DNA from 2 places in the Butyrivibrio hungatei genome. Region 2 is predicted to be linked to the other one. Evidence: riboswitches for the same ligand, from Rfam matches in the RefSeq annotation. Region 2 holds a riboswitch; the other holds the start of a gene.
What was found. A riboswitch is a leader RNA that binds a small molecule or an ion and turns the genes downstream of it on or off. The one in region 2 is predicted to bind thiamine pyrophosphate.

Region 1: it holds a riboswitch for thiamine pyrophosphate, as region 2 does, so the genes downstream of both, thiT (energy-coupled thiamine transporter ThiT) here and thiW (energy coupling factor transporter S component ThiW) in region 2, are expected to answer to the same signal.

What each region holds. Positions count from the first base shown of each region.
Region 1 covers NZ_CP017831.1:775,672-782,926, forward strand. Annotated here, with positions in the region: gene bhn_RS03925 (PD-(D/E)XK nuclease family protein) at 1-397, shown strand, start outside; gene addA (helicase-exonuclease AddAB subunit AddA) at 427-4,116, shown strand; gene thiT (energy-coupled thiamine transporter ThiT) at 4,103-4,804, opposite strand; TPP riboswitch at 4,866-4,970, opposite strand; gene hflX (GTPase HflX) at 5,040-6,380, shown strand; gene asnA (aspartate--ammonia ligase) at 6,433-7,255, shown strand, end outside.
Region 2 covers NZ_CP017831.1:2,405,760-2,413,014, forward strand. Annotated here, with positions in the region: gene bhn_RS11155 (glycoside hydrolase family 43 protein) at 1-527, shown strand, start outside; gene bhn_RS11160 (hypothetical protein) at 647-1,117, shown strand; gene thiC (phosphomethylpyrimidine synthase ThiC) at 1,173-2,477, opposite strand; gene thiD (bifunctional hydroxymethylpyrimidine kinase/phosphomethylpyrimidine kinase) at 2,531-3,358, opposite strand; gene thiE (thiamine phosphate synthase) at 3,369-4,004, opposite strand; gene thiM (hydroxyethylthiazole kinase) at 4,014-4,832, opposite strand; gene thiW (energy coupling factor transporter S component ThiW) at 4,833-5,369, opposite strand; TPP riboswitch at 5,436-5,541, opposite strand; gene bhn_RS11190 (MFS transporter) at 6,212-7,255, opposite strand, start outside.

The sequences.
Region 1 (7,255 bases), 1.5 Mb from region 2:
TGAAGAGATAAAGCAAAAGCTTAAAATGACTGGTGTGGTCAGTGAAAAAACAGATGTCATACAGATGCTTGATGACAGCATAAATGGTAAGTCTGACATCATTCCAGTTGAGTTTAAAAAGGACGGCAGCTTATCTTCCAGATCTTCAACATTAAGTGATGCTGACTATGGAGCAATCTCCAGATTCACAGAAAAGAAGATAAGAGAGTTCGGAAAGAGCATTCTAAACGGTAATATCGAGGTTAACCCTTATGAGATGGGAGACCGGTCATCCTGCACGTACTGCTCATACCGCTCTATATGTGGATATGATGAATCTATAAAGGGATATTCCAAGAGAAATCTTGATATTTCAAGTAGCGATGCAATGGAAATCATTAAATCTGAGGATAATTAATTCTAGATTTTAGAATTGGAAAAGAGACTATGGGAGTAAATTTTACTGAAGAACAACAGGCTGTTATTGATGCAAGAGACGCCAATATACTAGTATCTGCCGCAGCTGGCTCAGGTAAGACAGCTGTACTTGTAGAGAGAATAATTCAGATGATCAGCAGCGATATGGATATTGATCATCTGCTTGTTGTGACTTTTACAAAGGCAGCTGCTGCACAGATGAAGGAAAAGATCACTCTTGCAATTCAAGAAAAATTGTTGACTGATCCGGATAATAAGCACCTTCAAAAACAGGAGACACTTATTCACAATGCTCAGATCACAACTATAGATGCCTTTTGCCAGTATGTTCTTAGAAACAATTTTAATGTAATAGGACTTGACCCTTCATTCCATGTGGGAGATGACGGAGAACTGCGTCTTCTTCAGGAAGAAGTTATGAAACAGCTCTTTGAAGATGAGTATGCTCTTGCAAAAGAAAACGGCAATGAGGATTTCCTTTATTGCATGGACTATTTTAGTACAGGAAGTAACGATAAGAAGGTTGAAGAATACATTGGAGAGCTGTATCGCTTTTCTATGAGTATGCCCTGGCCGGAAGACTGGATCGCAAGTAGAGCATCAGACTATGACCTTGGAGATAGATCTTTTGACCAGGAAGAGTGGGTAAAAGACTGCGTTACATATATTAAGAGGTCATTAAAAGAGGCTTCTCAGAAGCTTGATACAGCCATCAGAATTACCAATGAGCCAGACGGTCCATATTACTATGGTGACAGGTTCCAAATTGAAAAAGACAGTATTGATGCGGTTTTACAATATGATACCTACGATGAGCTATTTGACAGGGTTCGCGGGATTACCTTCGACAGACTTCCAGGAAAAAAGGACCCTTCCGTATCTGAGGATAAGAAGGAATATGCTAAGAGCCTTAGAGACGAAGTAAAAGAGATCGTAAAAAAACTTGTGGAGAATTATCTTGCACTTCCATCAGAAACTGTAGTTTCTCAGATGAAACTCTGTGACAGGGCAGTAAAAGAGCTGTGTAGACTTACACTTGAATACAAGAAGCGTTACGATGCCAAAAAGCGTGAGGATCAGCTCATAGACTTTTCAGATATGGAGCACTTTGCTCTGCAGATATTAGTTGAGCATCCGGGAGACACTCCATCTGCTGTAGCCCTTGAATACAGGGACTATTTCAAGGAAGTTCTTATTGATGAGTATCAGGACAGTAATAACGTACAGGAATTGATCCTTAAGTCTATTGCAGGCGAAGAGGCTGCAAAGTCTGAGAGGTTCATGGTAGGCGATGTCAAGCAGAGTATTTATAAGTTCAGGCTTGCAAGACCTGAGATCTTCATGGATAAGCTCTCATCCTATGACAAGGAAAAGGGAGCCAAGAACCATAGAATCGACCTGCACAAGAACTTTAGAAGCAGAAAAGAGGTTCTTGAGATCACAAACTATATATTCAAGAAGATAATGGGCACTGACCTTGGAGGAGTAGCTTACGACAAGGACGCAGAGCTTGTTACTGGTGCTGATTACCCGGCTGAGACCTATGGTGTAACCCCGGAACTTATGCTGATCGATGGGGAAGAGGTCTATGACGGCTCAGTAGATATGACAGCTTATGATGCCAAAGAAAAAGAGGCTCTAGCAATTGCCGGCAGGATTCATGAGCTTATGAAGGAAGACCCTGATCTAAGCTTTAAGGATATGGTTATCCTTCTTAGAAGTAATGCTGGCTGGGATGATGTGTTTAAAAATACCCTTGAATCCCAGGGAATTCCAACATATATAGAGTCAAAAAGTGGATATTTTGATGCCTGGGAGGTATCTATACTTCTAAATCTCATTTCAATTGTGGATAACCCGCTTCAAGACATTCCACTTGTAAGTGTCATGCATTCTTGCATAGGTGGTTTTTCTGATGAGGAGCTTGCAAGCATCAGGATTGCCATAGATGGGGATGAAGAACTTAGTGATGGCGACTCTTTTTACAGAGGAATCAAGGGACTTGTGGAAAAGTCTGAGGATTCATATCCAAAATTAAAAACTTTTGTGGATATGATCGAAGATTTCAGGGAAAGATCTGTCTACACTCCTGTTCATGAGCTTTTGCAGTATATAGTGGATAAGACAGGATTTGACAGCTATATCACAGCTATGCCTGCAGGAGAAAAGAGAAGAGCTAATTTGAAGCTTCTTTTGACAAATGCAGCAAATTTCGAAAAGACAAGCTTTAGAGGATTATTTCACTTTGTAAGATATATCGAGCATCTTAAGGTTGTTCAGGTGGATTACGGCGAAGCTGGCATAATAGATGAAAATGCTAATGTAGTTCGCATTATGAGTATTCATAAGAGTAAAGGTCTTGAGTTCCCTGTTGTATTCGTTGCCGGCCTTTCCAAGAACTTTAACAGAATGGATACCAAGGGCGATATCGTAACAGACCTTGACCTTGGCATAGGCGTAAAGTGCGTAGATACTGAGCTTAGAGTAAAATACGATACTCTAAAGAGAATAATGATAGCAGATAAAATGAATACAGATAGCCTTGGAGAAGAGCTTAGAGTCTTATATGTTGCCCTTACAAGAGCCAAGGAAAAGCTGATCATGACAGCATATGTCAAGAAGCTTGCAGATACTCTTATAAAGGCTGCCCGTAATCTTCCGGTAATTGCTGAAAGCGGAGAGCTACTGCCATATTCAATGAGGCTTTCCTTTTCAAGCTATTTTGATTTTATTTTGGCTGCCCTTATCAGACATCCTCAGGTAAAAGAGCTGCTTTCAAAATATGAGATATCCTTTGACAGCGTGAACGCACATTTTGACGATGAAAAACAGGTTCCGGCACTTACTTTTAAGAGCCTTTCAGATAGTGATCTTGCTGCGATAATCGAAAGTCAAGGGGTAACAGGTGTTATCAGAAGAGCAGAGCTTGAATCAGATGCTGACTTGGAATTCGATAAAGATCTTTCAGACAGACTAAAGGAAAAATTCAGCGCCATGTACGCCTTCGAAAACCTTAAGGGTCTTTTCACCAAGACAACTGTTACAGAACTTAAAAAACACATGTTAGAGCAGGAAGGTGAGGTATTTACAAAGGATATAAGTCAGGAGAATGCCCCTGTATATGAAACTGTAGAAGGTAAGCTTTCTGGAGCAGAAAGAGGTACTGCATACCATAGGATCATGGAACTTTTGGATGAGGATATTTATGGAAATGCGACATTAGCTGATCTTTCCAGAAAAGAAATAGCACAGGAAGTTGAAAAATGGCTTACTAAGAAGACTACAGAAAAGGTGATCCCTTCAGAATATGAAAGCGCGGTCAATGAATGGGACGTAGCCACATTTCTTTTGACAGACCTTGGAAAAAGGATGGGTAGAGCCTATAGAAACAATGCTCTTATGAGAGAAAGACCATTTATGATGGGAATTGACGCAGGTAGGCTTGATGAGAAGTTTCCTGATGGAGAGATGGTGCTCATACAGGGTATCATTGATGCTTTCTTTGTTGAAGATGGTGAAATAGTACTGCTGGACTATAAGACAGACAAGGTCAGCGATGAAACTGAGCTTGTGAGTCGTTATAGGATCCAGCTGGACTATTACAAAGAAGCTTTGGAAGCTTCGACAAATATGAAGGTTAAAGAAATATATATTTATTCCTTCTCTTTGGGAAAAGAGATTCCGCTTAGCTTACAGTAACTGATCTTTTAAGTGTCTTTTCATTGAGCTCGAATTTCAGGCGGTTAAGACCTGTGTGCACTGCAGGGATTGCGACAACTGCAATTGTGATGATTGCTTCAACTGCAATATATGAGCCATTGTAAAGAACTGAGTAAAGAAGTGGTGACATACCTTCTGGTGCGTAATCTGCAAAGAAGATGACACCTGAAAGTGTTGAAAATACGAATCTGCCAAAGATTCCGACAAGGTAACCAATGTACATGCCGTGCTTCTTGTTATAAAAGAAACCAGCAAGTCCCAATGCTGTAAAAGCAAGGAAGTAATCACATACAAGCTGAGGAGCACTGATGATATAAGGATCAACGATAAGCTGGAGAAGTCCATAGGCAAAGGCTGCTGACAAGCTGATCCTTGCTCCGTAGAGATATCCGATATATGTGATAAAGAACATGCTAAGAAGTGTGACTGAACCGCCCATTGGTGCCTTGAAGAGCTTTACATTAGATAAAACAAATGCAAGAGCAAGGCAAAGAGCTGATGTTGTGAGCTGCTTGATGCTGATAGAACTTTTGCCATCTTTGTTAATGAAGAAACTTACAGATAGAAGCAGCAGAACACCGAGAACTACTCCGACGATATAGCCGGCTGTTGTAAAACCGTATGTTACATAGCCGTCATCAACAATTTTTTCAAATAATAGATTCATAAAAATACCTCCCTTTACCGCATAAAGGGAGGTTATTTGTACTCACATCTAATAAAAGATGTTATAATCAATCGTGCTTCCCTACGCTGGTACTAACCAGATCAGGTAATAAGGGTTAGACGTGCATTGCACGTACACTCTCAGCATTGCTCCCCTAGCGGTTAATATGTTTTTTTTCTAGTCTTATTAAACGCTTAGCCCAGGGGTTTGTCAATAGCTCCACGGAGGTAAAAAAGTGAAAAATACTATATATGAAAACATAAAACAAACTGCAAATCCAAGGGCTATCTTGGTTGGTCTTAATGTTAATAGAAGTGAATCAGACTTTGAGAGGTCTATGGATGAGTTAAAAGAGCTCACTAAGGCTATAGATATAGACGCGGTCTGTACTGTTACACAGGCTCTTCCAAGTCCAGACAGAAGTACCTACATTGGAAGCGGTAAGGTTGAGGAAGTAAGATCCTCTCTTGATGTATTTGATGCAAATATCATCATCTTTAATGATACTCTTTCACCAATGCAGCTAAGAAACCTTGAAAAGGCGCTGGATACAGAGGTTATAGACAGAACAGGACTGATCCTTCAGATATTTGCAAGACGCGCCAAAACAAGAGAAGCTAGACTTCAGGTTGAGTATGCGCAGCTCCAATACATGCTGCCTAGACTTGCTCATATGCGAAAAGCTCTTTCAAGGCAGGGGGGCGGTAGCGGAAGATTATCCAACAAAGGTTCTGGTGAGAAACAGCTTGAACTTGATAGACGTAGGATCGAGCATCGTATGGCTGAGCTTAGAAGGGAACTTGATGCTGTTGAAAAAGAGCGTGTGACCCAGAGAGGAAAGCGCATAAATTCAGGCATGCCGCGTATATCCCTGGTTGGATACACCAATGCCGGCAAATCAACGATCATGAACAATCTTTTAAGGCTCTATGGCGGTGATGCCTATGATGAGAAGCAGGTTCTTGAAAAAGACATGCTTTTTGCAACACTTGATACTTCAGTTAGAAAGATAGCAGCTCCGGGCCGTAGACCATTTCTTTTGGCAGATACAGTAGGATTTATAAGCGAACTTCCACATTCACTTGTTAAGGCCTTTAGATCTACCCTTGATGAAGCTAAGTTTGCGGACATTCTTTTGGAAGTGATCGACTTTAGTGATCCTGAGTACCGCTACCATATGGATGTGACAAAAGAGACTCTTACAGAGATAGGTGCTGGTGACATCCCAGTTCTTTATGTATTTAATAAGTCAGACGTGGTTCAGGAGCAGCAAAAAGATAATAGTCAGCTTGTTATGGATGTTCCAAGAATGATGGATGACAGGATATACATATCAGCCAAGGCTGACGACAGCTTGGATACACTTATTGAATTTATAGAAAAGAAACTTTCAGAAAGCGAAGCAGAGTATGAACTCATCCTTCCATATTCTGAAGGGGCTGTCCTTAGCTCTTTTAACGAGAGAGGAATAGTAAAGAGTACGGAATATCTTCCTGAAGGGATCAAGATAGTAGCTACGTTGAGCGCTTCAGATGCCACTAAATATCAAGAATTTTTTTCTTGCAATCTAGGCTAAAAAGATATTTAATTGAATATGAATATTTTAGTAAAGGAAAGCGTTAAAGAATATGGAAAACCTTAAAATTCCCAAGAACTACAAATCAGCTCTAGATCTGCATGATACTCAGGTAGGAATCAAGACTGTTAAAGATTTCTTTCAGGGTATGCTTTCAACAAGACTTAATCTTCAGAGAGTTACAGCACCACTTTTTGTAATTCCTGAGTCAGGACTTAATGACAATCTTAATGGCGTTGAGAGACCAGTTTCTTTCGATATCCTCAACGAGGGTGGTCGCGAGGCTGAGATCGTACATTCTCTTGCCAAGTGGAAGAGATATGCCCTCAAGAAGTACGGCTTTAATGTTGGGGAAGGTCTTTATACAGATATGAATGCCATCCGCCGTGATGAGGTTCCTGATAATATCCACTCAATCTTTGTAGACCAGTGGGACTGGGAAAAGGTTATAGATAAAAAGGACAGAAACATCGATTTCCTCAAGGAAACAGTTCAGAACGTATACAAGGTTCTCAGAAAGACTGAGAAGTTCATGTCCATTCAGTATGATTACATCGAAGAGATCCTTCCAGATGAGATCTTCTTTATTACAACACAGGAACTTGAAGATATGTTCCCTGAGTATTCACCAAGAGAGCGTGAGTACTATATTGCCAAGGCTAAGGGCGCTGTCTGCATTATGAAGATCGGAGATCTTCTTGCATCAGGTGAGAAGCACGACGGAAGAGCTCCAGACTATGATGATTGGGAACTCAACGCTGATATCATTGTTTATTATCCGGTTCTTGACATTGCTCTTGAACTTTCAAGTATGGGTATCCGAGTAGATGCCAAGTCTTTGGAGTCTCAGCTTGAGAAGGCTGGCTGCACAGAAA
Region 2 (7,255 bases):
TATGTAACAATGTAACTCAGGCCAAGAATACCCTGACACAGAGATGTCTTTTCCCTAAATCCAAAGCTTCTGTAATGCTTGATGCTTCTAAAATCAACGAGGGCGATTACGCGGGGCTTTGCATACTCCAGAGTAACTACGCATTCGTTGCTGTCACCAAAAGAAATGGTGAATACTATCTTATTATGGGCAATCACGTTGTTACTGTACCAGGCATCTGGGGTGAAAGGAATGATGACTCCTTTGCTCTTGAACTATTCAAAGTAAAGCTCTCCTCTCCTAAAGTACGCCTTGCATCAGAAGCAAGCTTTGATTCTCAAAGATACACTGCTTCAAGCAGCGTTTGCCCTGATAAAGTAAGCTTTAGCTATGATATAGGGGATGGTTTTATAAGAATACTTCAGACTTCATCCCTTTCATTTAAACTCGATCACTTTACCGGAGCCAGATATGGACTCTTCAACTTCAGTACAGCTGAAGCAGGCGGAACTGCAACCTTCTCAGAATTCAGATATGAAGAGGCTTAAGCGGATTTATAGAATAAAATATTAATTATTTTTTCAAAAAAGCAACATTTTTAAAAAAAATGTTGTATAGTATATGAGTTATTTATTTAAAGATTATTTTTTTTGGAGGTTTTTTTCAGATGAAAAAGGTCAATGACGCAGACAAGAACGCTATGCTCGGTGCACTTCTTGCTGAGGGAGAGCAGTACACAGCAACAGCATTCATGAACACAATTCCATCAAGCATCGATTTCTTTAGCTTCTTTGGAGCAATCGGAGCAGTTATCGGAAGCTTCTTCCCAGATGACGGATTCTCAAGACGTCACAACGGATATGTTGGTGTAACAAACGACAGCATCAACTTCGCTATCCTTAACATGTACAACGTAACAAAGCTTCAGAATACAGTAAAGATCAACTTCTCAGATATCACAAACATCAAGGTTAATGACAAGAAGACATATGCAAGCGTAAATATCTGGGTTGGAAAAAAGAAATACTTCATTCAGCTTCCAAAAAAGCTTCTTGGTGCAAAGCTTGAGAACCAGGCTGAAAATGCTTCAGCAGTTGCAGCAGCACTTAGCAGACTTACAGCTTCAAGCGTAGCTTAATCATAAGGCATAACAAAACCCTGGCAAGAAATCGCCAGGGTATATTTATGCCCTTTTATAAAATATCAATATGTTCGCCGGCAAGAGCCTTGTTCATACTACGGACTGCACAGAACTTGCCGCACATAGAACAGGTATCGTCAAATTCTGGTGCTCTGTCTGCACGGATTGCTTTGGCTGTCTCAGGGTCAATGGCGCACTCCCACTGTTTATCCCAATCAAATATTCTTCTGGCATCTGCCATCTTGTTATCAATATCCATGGCGTGAGGAATCTTTTTGGCTATATCAGCTGCGTGAGCTGCAATCTTGGAGGCAATGATTCCCTGCTTAACATCATCTACGTTAGGGAGAGCAAGATGCTCAGCTGGTGTTACATAGCACAGGAAAGCTGCACCTGCTGCCGCTGCCATAGCTCCACCAATTGCAGATGTAATGTGGTCATAGCCAGGAGCAATATCTGTGACAAGAGGTCCCAATACATAGAAAGGCGCTCCCATGCAGATAGTCTGCTGTATCTTCATATTTGCTGCAATCTGATCCATTGGCACATGGCCAGGTCCCTCAACCATTACCTGTACATCTTTTTCCCAGGCTCTCTTAGTGAGCTCTCCAAGGCGCACCAACTCTTCAATCTGGCATACATCACTTGCATCAGCAAGGCAACCTGGTCTGCAGGCATCTCCAAGAGAAATTGTAACATCATGCTCTCTGCAGATTTCAAGGATCTCATCATAATACTCGTAGAATGGGTTCTCCTCTCCAGTCATACTCATCCAGGCAAATACAAGAGATCCTCCTCTTGATACGATATTCATCTTTCTTTTGTGATTTTTGATCTGATCGATTGTTTTTCTGGTTATTCCACAGTGAAGAGTTACAAAATCAACGCCATCCTCAGCATGAAGTCTTATAACATCAATAAAGTCCTTGGCTGTAAGCTCAGAAAGATCTCTCTGATAGTGGATGACGCTGTCATATACAGGAACTGTTCCCAGCATTACAGGACACTCCTCCACAAGCTTTTTTCTAAAGGGCTGTGTATTTCCATGGGATGAAAGATCCATGATAGCGTCAGCTCCCATATTTACTGCTGCCATAACCTTTTCCATCTCTACGTTGTAATCCTTACAATCCCTGGAAACGCCAAGGTTTACATTAATCTTGGTCTTTAACATAGAGCCAACACCCTTTGCCTTGATACATTTGTGATTCTTGTTAGCACAGATAACAACCTGTCCTTTGGCCACAAGGTCTCTGATCTCCTCCGGTGTCCTGTATTCATCCCTTGCCACCTCTTCCATCTGAGGTGTGATTATACCTTTTCTTGCAGCATCCATCTGTGTTGTGTAGTTAGTCATTTTTGTTCTCCTTTATGTAATCTTTTGTTTTCCTATCTACCTTTATTTCTGCTTTAAACTCTGTGAAGCAGTGGTCCTCTTCCATGTCCAAGATCCAGTCCCGCTCTGATACATTTTTCGAGATATCTCTTGGCTTTTCTTACTGCTTCTTCAAGGTCATCCCCAAGAGCAAGATTGCTTGCTATGGCACTAGATAAGGTGCATCCGGTACCATGGGTATTAGGATTATCTAATCTCTCACCTTCAAGCCATATACCCACCTTTTTATCTGGTAAATACAGATAATCCATTGATTTCTTTACAGCAAAAGAGCTGTGGCCGCCTTTTATAAGTACATTGCAGCCACAGGTCTCTCCAATTTTCTTACCTGCTTCTTCAATTTTTTCCCTGGAATCAAGGCTTTCCGGAGGTTTGCTACCACCGCCTGATCCATCTTTTAATAAACTTATGATTACCTCTGTCTCAGGAATATTTGGTGTCACCAGAGTGCACCTATGAAAAAGCTCATATATCATGTATTTCCTTGAGCCTTTCCTTGATAACTCTGTTCCTGATGTGGAGTTCATTATTGGGTCCAGTACCACGTTCCCAGCCTTGTATTTATCAAGTGCCATGGCTACTGCCTTCATGACCTCTAATCCCGGCAACATTCCTATTTTCACGGCATTTGGATATATATCGTCAAACACTGATGTAATCTGGTTTTTAACATAATCTGCCGGTACTTCCATGACTCCCTGGACTCCCAGAGTATTCTGAGCAGTAAGAGCAGTTATAACGCTCATTCCATATACTCCATGAGCTTCCATAGTCTTAAGATCAGCCTGTATTCCGGCTCCCCCGGAAGGATCTGACCCCGCTATCGATAAAACTGTTTTCATACCATTCCCCTTAAATTGTTTTTGCCGCCTCAAGTAAGTCCCTTGCAGCCTTCTCAGGATCCTCAGATTTCATGATCGCTGATACCACGCAAATACCTGCTATTGGCGCCCCTTTCAATATCTGAAGGTTACTGCTATTTAGTCCTCCTATGGCATTTGCAGGAATTGGTACTGCTCTGCAAATATCTTTTAATGTATCAACAGAAGTCAGCACTGTCTTAACCTTAGTGGTTGTTGGATAAATTGCTCCAACTCCCAGATAGTCTGCTCCCTGCTCACAGGCTATTTTTGCCTGTTCCACAGTCTTTGTGGTTGCTCCGATTATCATCTTGTCGCCGACAATCATTCTTGCTATATCTACAGGCATATCGCTCTGTCCCAGATGAACTCCCTCCGCGCCTATAGCCATAGCCACATCCACGCGGTCATCTACAATCAGGGGCACGCCATACTTTCTCGTAATTTCATGTACTTTTTTTCCAAGCTCCATGTACTCTCTGGTGCTCTTATCCTTTTCCCTTATCTGCACCATGGTGACTCCGCCCTTTAATGCCCTCTCTATCTTTTCTAGGAAAAGAGCTTCTGTAAGGCCTGTACTATCTGTTACAAGGTAAAGTTTCATGCTGTCTTTATCTAGTCTCTCCATTTTCCCGTCCTACTCTTTTCTTATCTTTGCTAGTTTTCTTATATCCTCATCCTGCAAAAGGCTTACTTCATCTAAAAGCTTTACTAAGAATGTTCCGCTTCCGACAGGTTCTTTAGCCGCTCTTTCTCCAGCAATTCCAAGGAAAGCACAGGCTTCTGCCACAGCTTCAATATCTTCCTGGGCCGCTAAAAAGCTCGCACATATAGCACCTAACATACAGCCAGTACCAGTGATCATCCCTAGTTCTTTGACACCGTTAGCTACTGCATAATTCCTCTCTCCGTCAGTAACTATGTCAGTTTTGCCGCTAGCAAGAATCACCGCATCAAGGTCCTTAGCTAGCTCTTTTGCTACGCTAGCGATATCTTCTGTATTTAAGGAAGCGTCGCCATCAACGCCGCTTCCCTTGTAGTTATCATCATATAAAGCCTTTATCTCGGAGTAATTTCCCTTTATCACCAGAAATGGCTTGGATTCCTCAGTAGTACATATGCAATCCATCGCTGTGATCAGTTTCTTGTAAAAGAACTCTTTTCTAATGTCAGAGCAAGCTACTCCCACAGCATCCACAACTATTGGAATCCTTTTATAGAGCGCTGTCTCAAAGGACTTCCTCATGGCTTCCATTCTTACATCAGTTATGTTTCCAAGATTTATCAAAAGAGCATCCGCTGAATCCGTAATATCTACAACCTCTGCCGGATGCTCAGCCATGATAGGCCTTGCTCCAAGTCCCAGAACCGAATTTGCACATTGCATAATGGATATTGGATTTGTTATGCAGTGGATCAGCTTATTACTGCACTTTAGCTTTTTTATGATTTCCATTTAAGCCGCCTTATCTTCGCTTCTTGGTACGTCTTTTAATGCATCCTGAATCTTCTTGAGCTGGCCTGTAGCCTTAAGCCTTAAAAGAAGCACAAATGCAATGCTTCCGCCGATCAAAGTTCCCATGATAAAGGATGGTACGTAAAAGAACCATGTAAGGCCTTCTTTGCCCCACAGATAGGTCATTACAGGATATGAAACGATTGCTCCGATAATACCTGTTCCAATGATCTCACCAAGAACTGCAGCTATTATCTTGCCTTTTGATAATTTGTAGAAAATACCTGAAAGTGTAGCGCCAAACACTGCCCCAGTAAGCGCAAGGGGAGGAATCCCCATGATCATCATTCTGATAACCCCTATCAGAACTGCGCAAAGAAATGCATAGGCAGGGCCCATAAACACTGCACATGTGACGTTGATAAGATGCGCCATAGGGCACATTCCCTCAACTCTTAGGATTGGTGATATTACAACTCCCAAAGCAACAAACATTGCAAGCATCACCATTCGTAGTAAGTAGTTACTTTTTTTCATAGCCATATCTCCTTGTAAAGTATGAAGCGGAAGCTCCCATCTGGATAGCTTCCGCATAAATTCACTCCTACTAAAACAAGGCATCCCTACGTTGGCATTATCCAAATCAGGTTCTCGGTCGAAGGTCACACCTTCCTCTCAGCCTGTACTACAAGCTCCCGTTTCTTTAGTTGTCTTATTTGTTATACACCCGCAAAGGTCAGGATGCAATAGTCTTTATTACTTTTTTATCACCATTCGCAGCTTCAGGCTATGGAGGGGACCCGCAGTAGGCCATATGGGGCCCGTAGCCAACCCAAGGGGGCCGCCAGCCTGAAGTTTATTATTTGTGAGTCTCTGAGGATTTTTCTATGTTCATGAGCGTTATATTTCTTACTTTAAATTCTGTTTTGAAACACTGTCTGAGTCTTTGATGCCATTTTTGCTGTAAAGTTTTGTTTTGCCCTCATCAAAAAAACGATACTTTTCTATGTGCTCATGCAGCTTTTGTTTTAATACGCATGCTCTTGCTAAACGCAAACCGCATGCGCTTCAAAAGCTGCTTATGAGCACAAGAAAATGGCGTTTTTTTGAAATCGTTCAAACCCAAAACTTTACATGCAAAAAATGGCAATCAAAGGCGACGCCACATTCACTTAGCGAAGAATGAGCTTAGTGAATGACGCACAGAGTGTTTTGTTTCAAAGAATTTAAAGTAAGAAATATAATGCCATGAACATAAAAATCCAAAGGATGAACAAAAATAAACTTCAGGCTGGCGGCCCCACTGGGTTGGCTACGGGCCCCATATGGCCTGCTGCGGGTCCCCTCCAAAGCCTGAAGCTGTGAATGATGATATAAATTTAAAGCTTTTGATGTTCGCGGTGGGCGAAGTATAAAGGGATCAGCGTAAGGAGCACTACTATGAGACCTGCGATAAATACTGCGTTTGTAGGCAGGTACTCTGTGAAGCCGTACTCATCAACAAATTCTCCACTGTTCTTGATAACAGGATTGGAGATGAGCGGTGCGATCACCATAGGTATCAGTACGTAAAAGACGATTCGGATACCCTCAAATTGTCCTCTGGAATCTTCTGGATACAGGCGCTTGGACCAAACTGTGATGGTCTGTAAAAAGAGGATATATCCGATACCTACAAACAACATTCCTGCCATAAGGTTAGGATTCCATACAGTGCTTGGATCAACATTTGTAGGCGATACCAAAAGCCCGATTATAAGAAGTCCTATGGAATTAAGTATTATTGCAGCAAATATGAGTAGTGATGACCTATCAGCCTTTATAAGCTTAATAGCTGGAATTGTAACGAACATGGCAACAATAAGTCCCACACCCTCTATAAGTCCCATGGTATCAGCTGTAAAGCCAAGGTAATAGATCATGAAGTTGCCTAAATGTGAGAAATATACATTAAAAGAGATGAAGTATACCGCAAGCATCAGGTTTACAAATACAAGTTCTCTGTGCTGTAGATATGCTTTTAAGTTAAATATTGAAAAGAACTGCTCTGAGAAAGAACCCTTTATTGAAGGCTTTAGGTTATCCACATCCTTCATTCCAAACAGTGATATTATCCCCAAAAGAATCACACTTCCACCAATAACAGTAAAGAGTCTCATGTAGTTATCATCTGCGCCAACAAGAAGTCCACCAGCTATAGTTCCTACAATTGTTCCTATTACAGGCTGAACTGCAAGTGCAGCTCCAAGTGCTCCCGAATTGTCAGGAGTCATATGGTCATTGATCCAGGCATTAAAGCCTATATCATTTCCCATAGATCCAAAGAAGCTCATGATAGCATCTGCTGCCACAACAGCAAATGCAATTCCAATAAGCGCAGAATTGCTGCCCTTATTCATAAATTCAGTTGTTCCAAAGAGGAT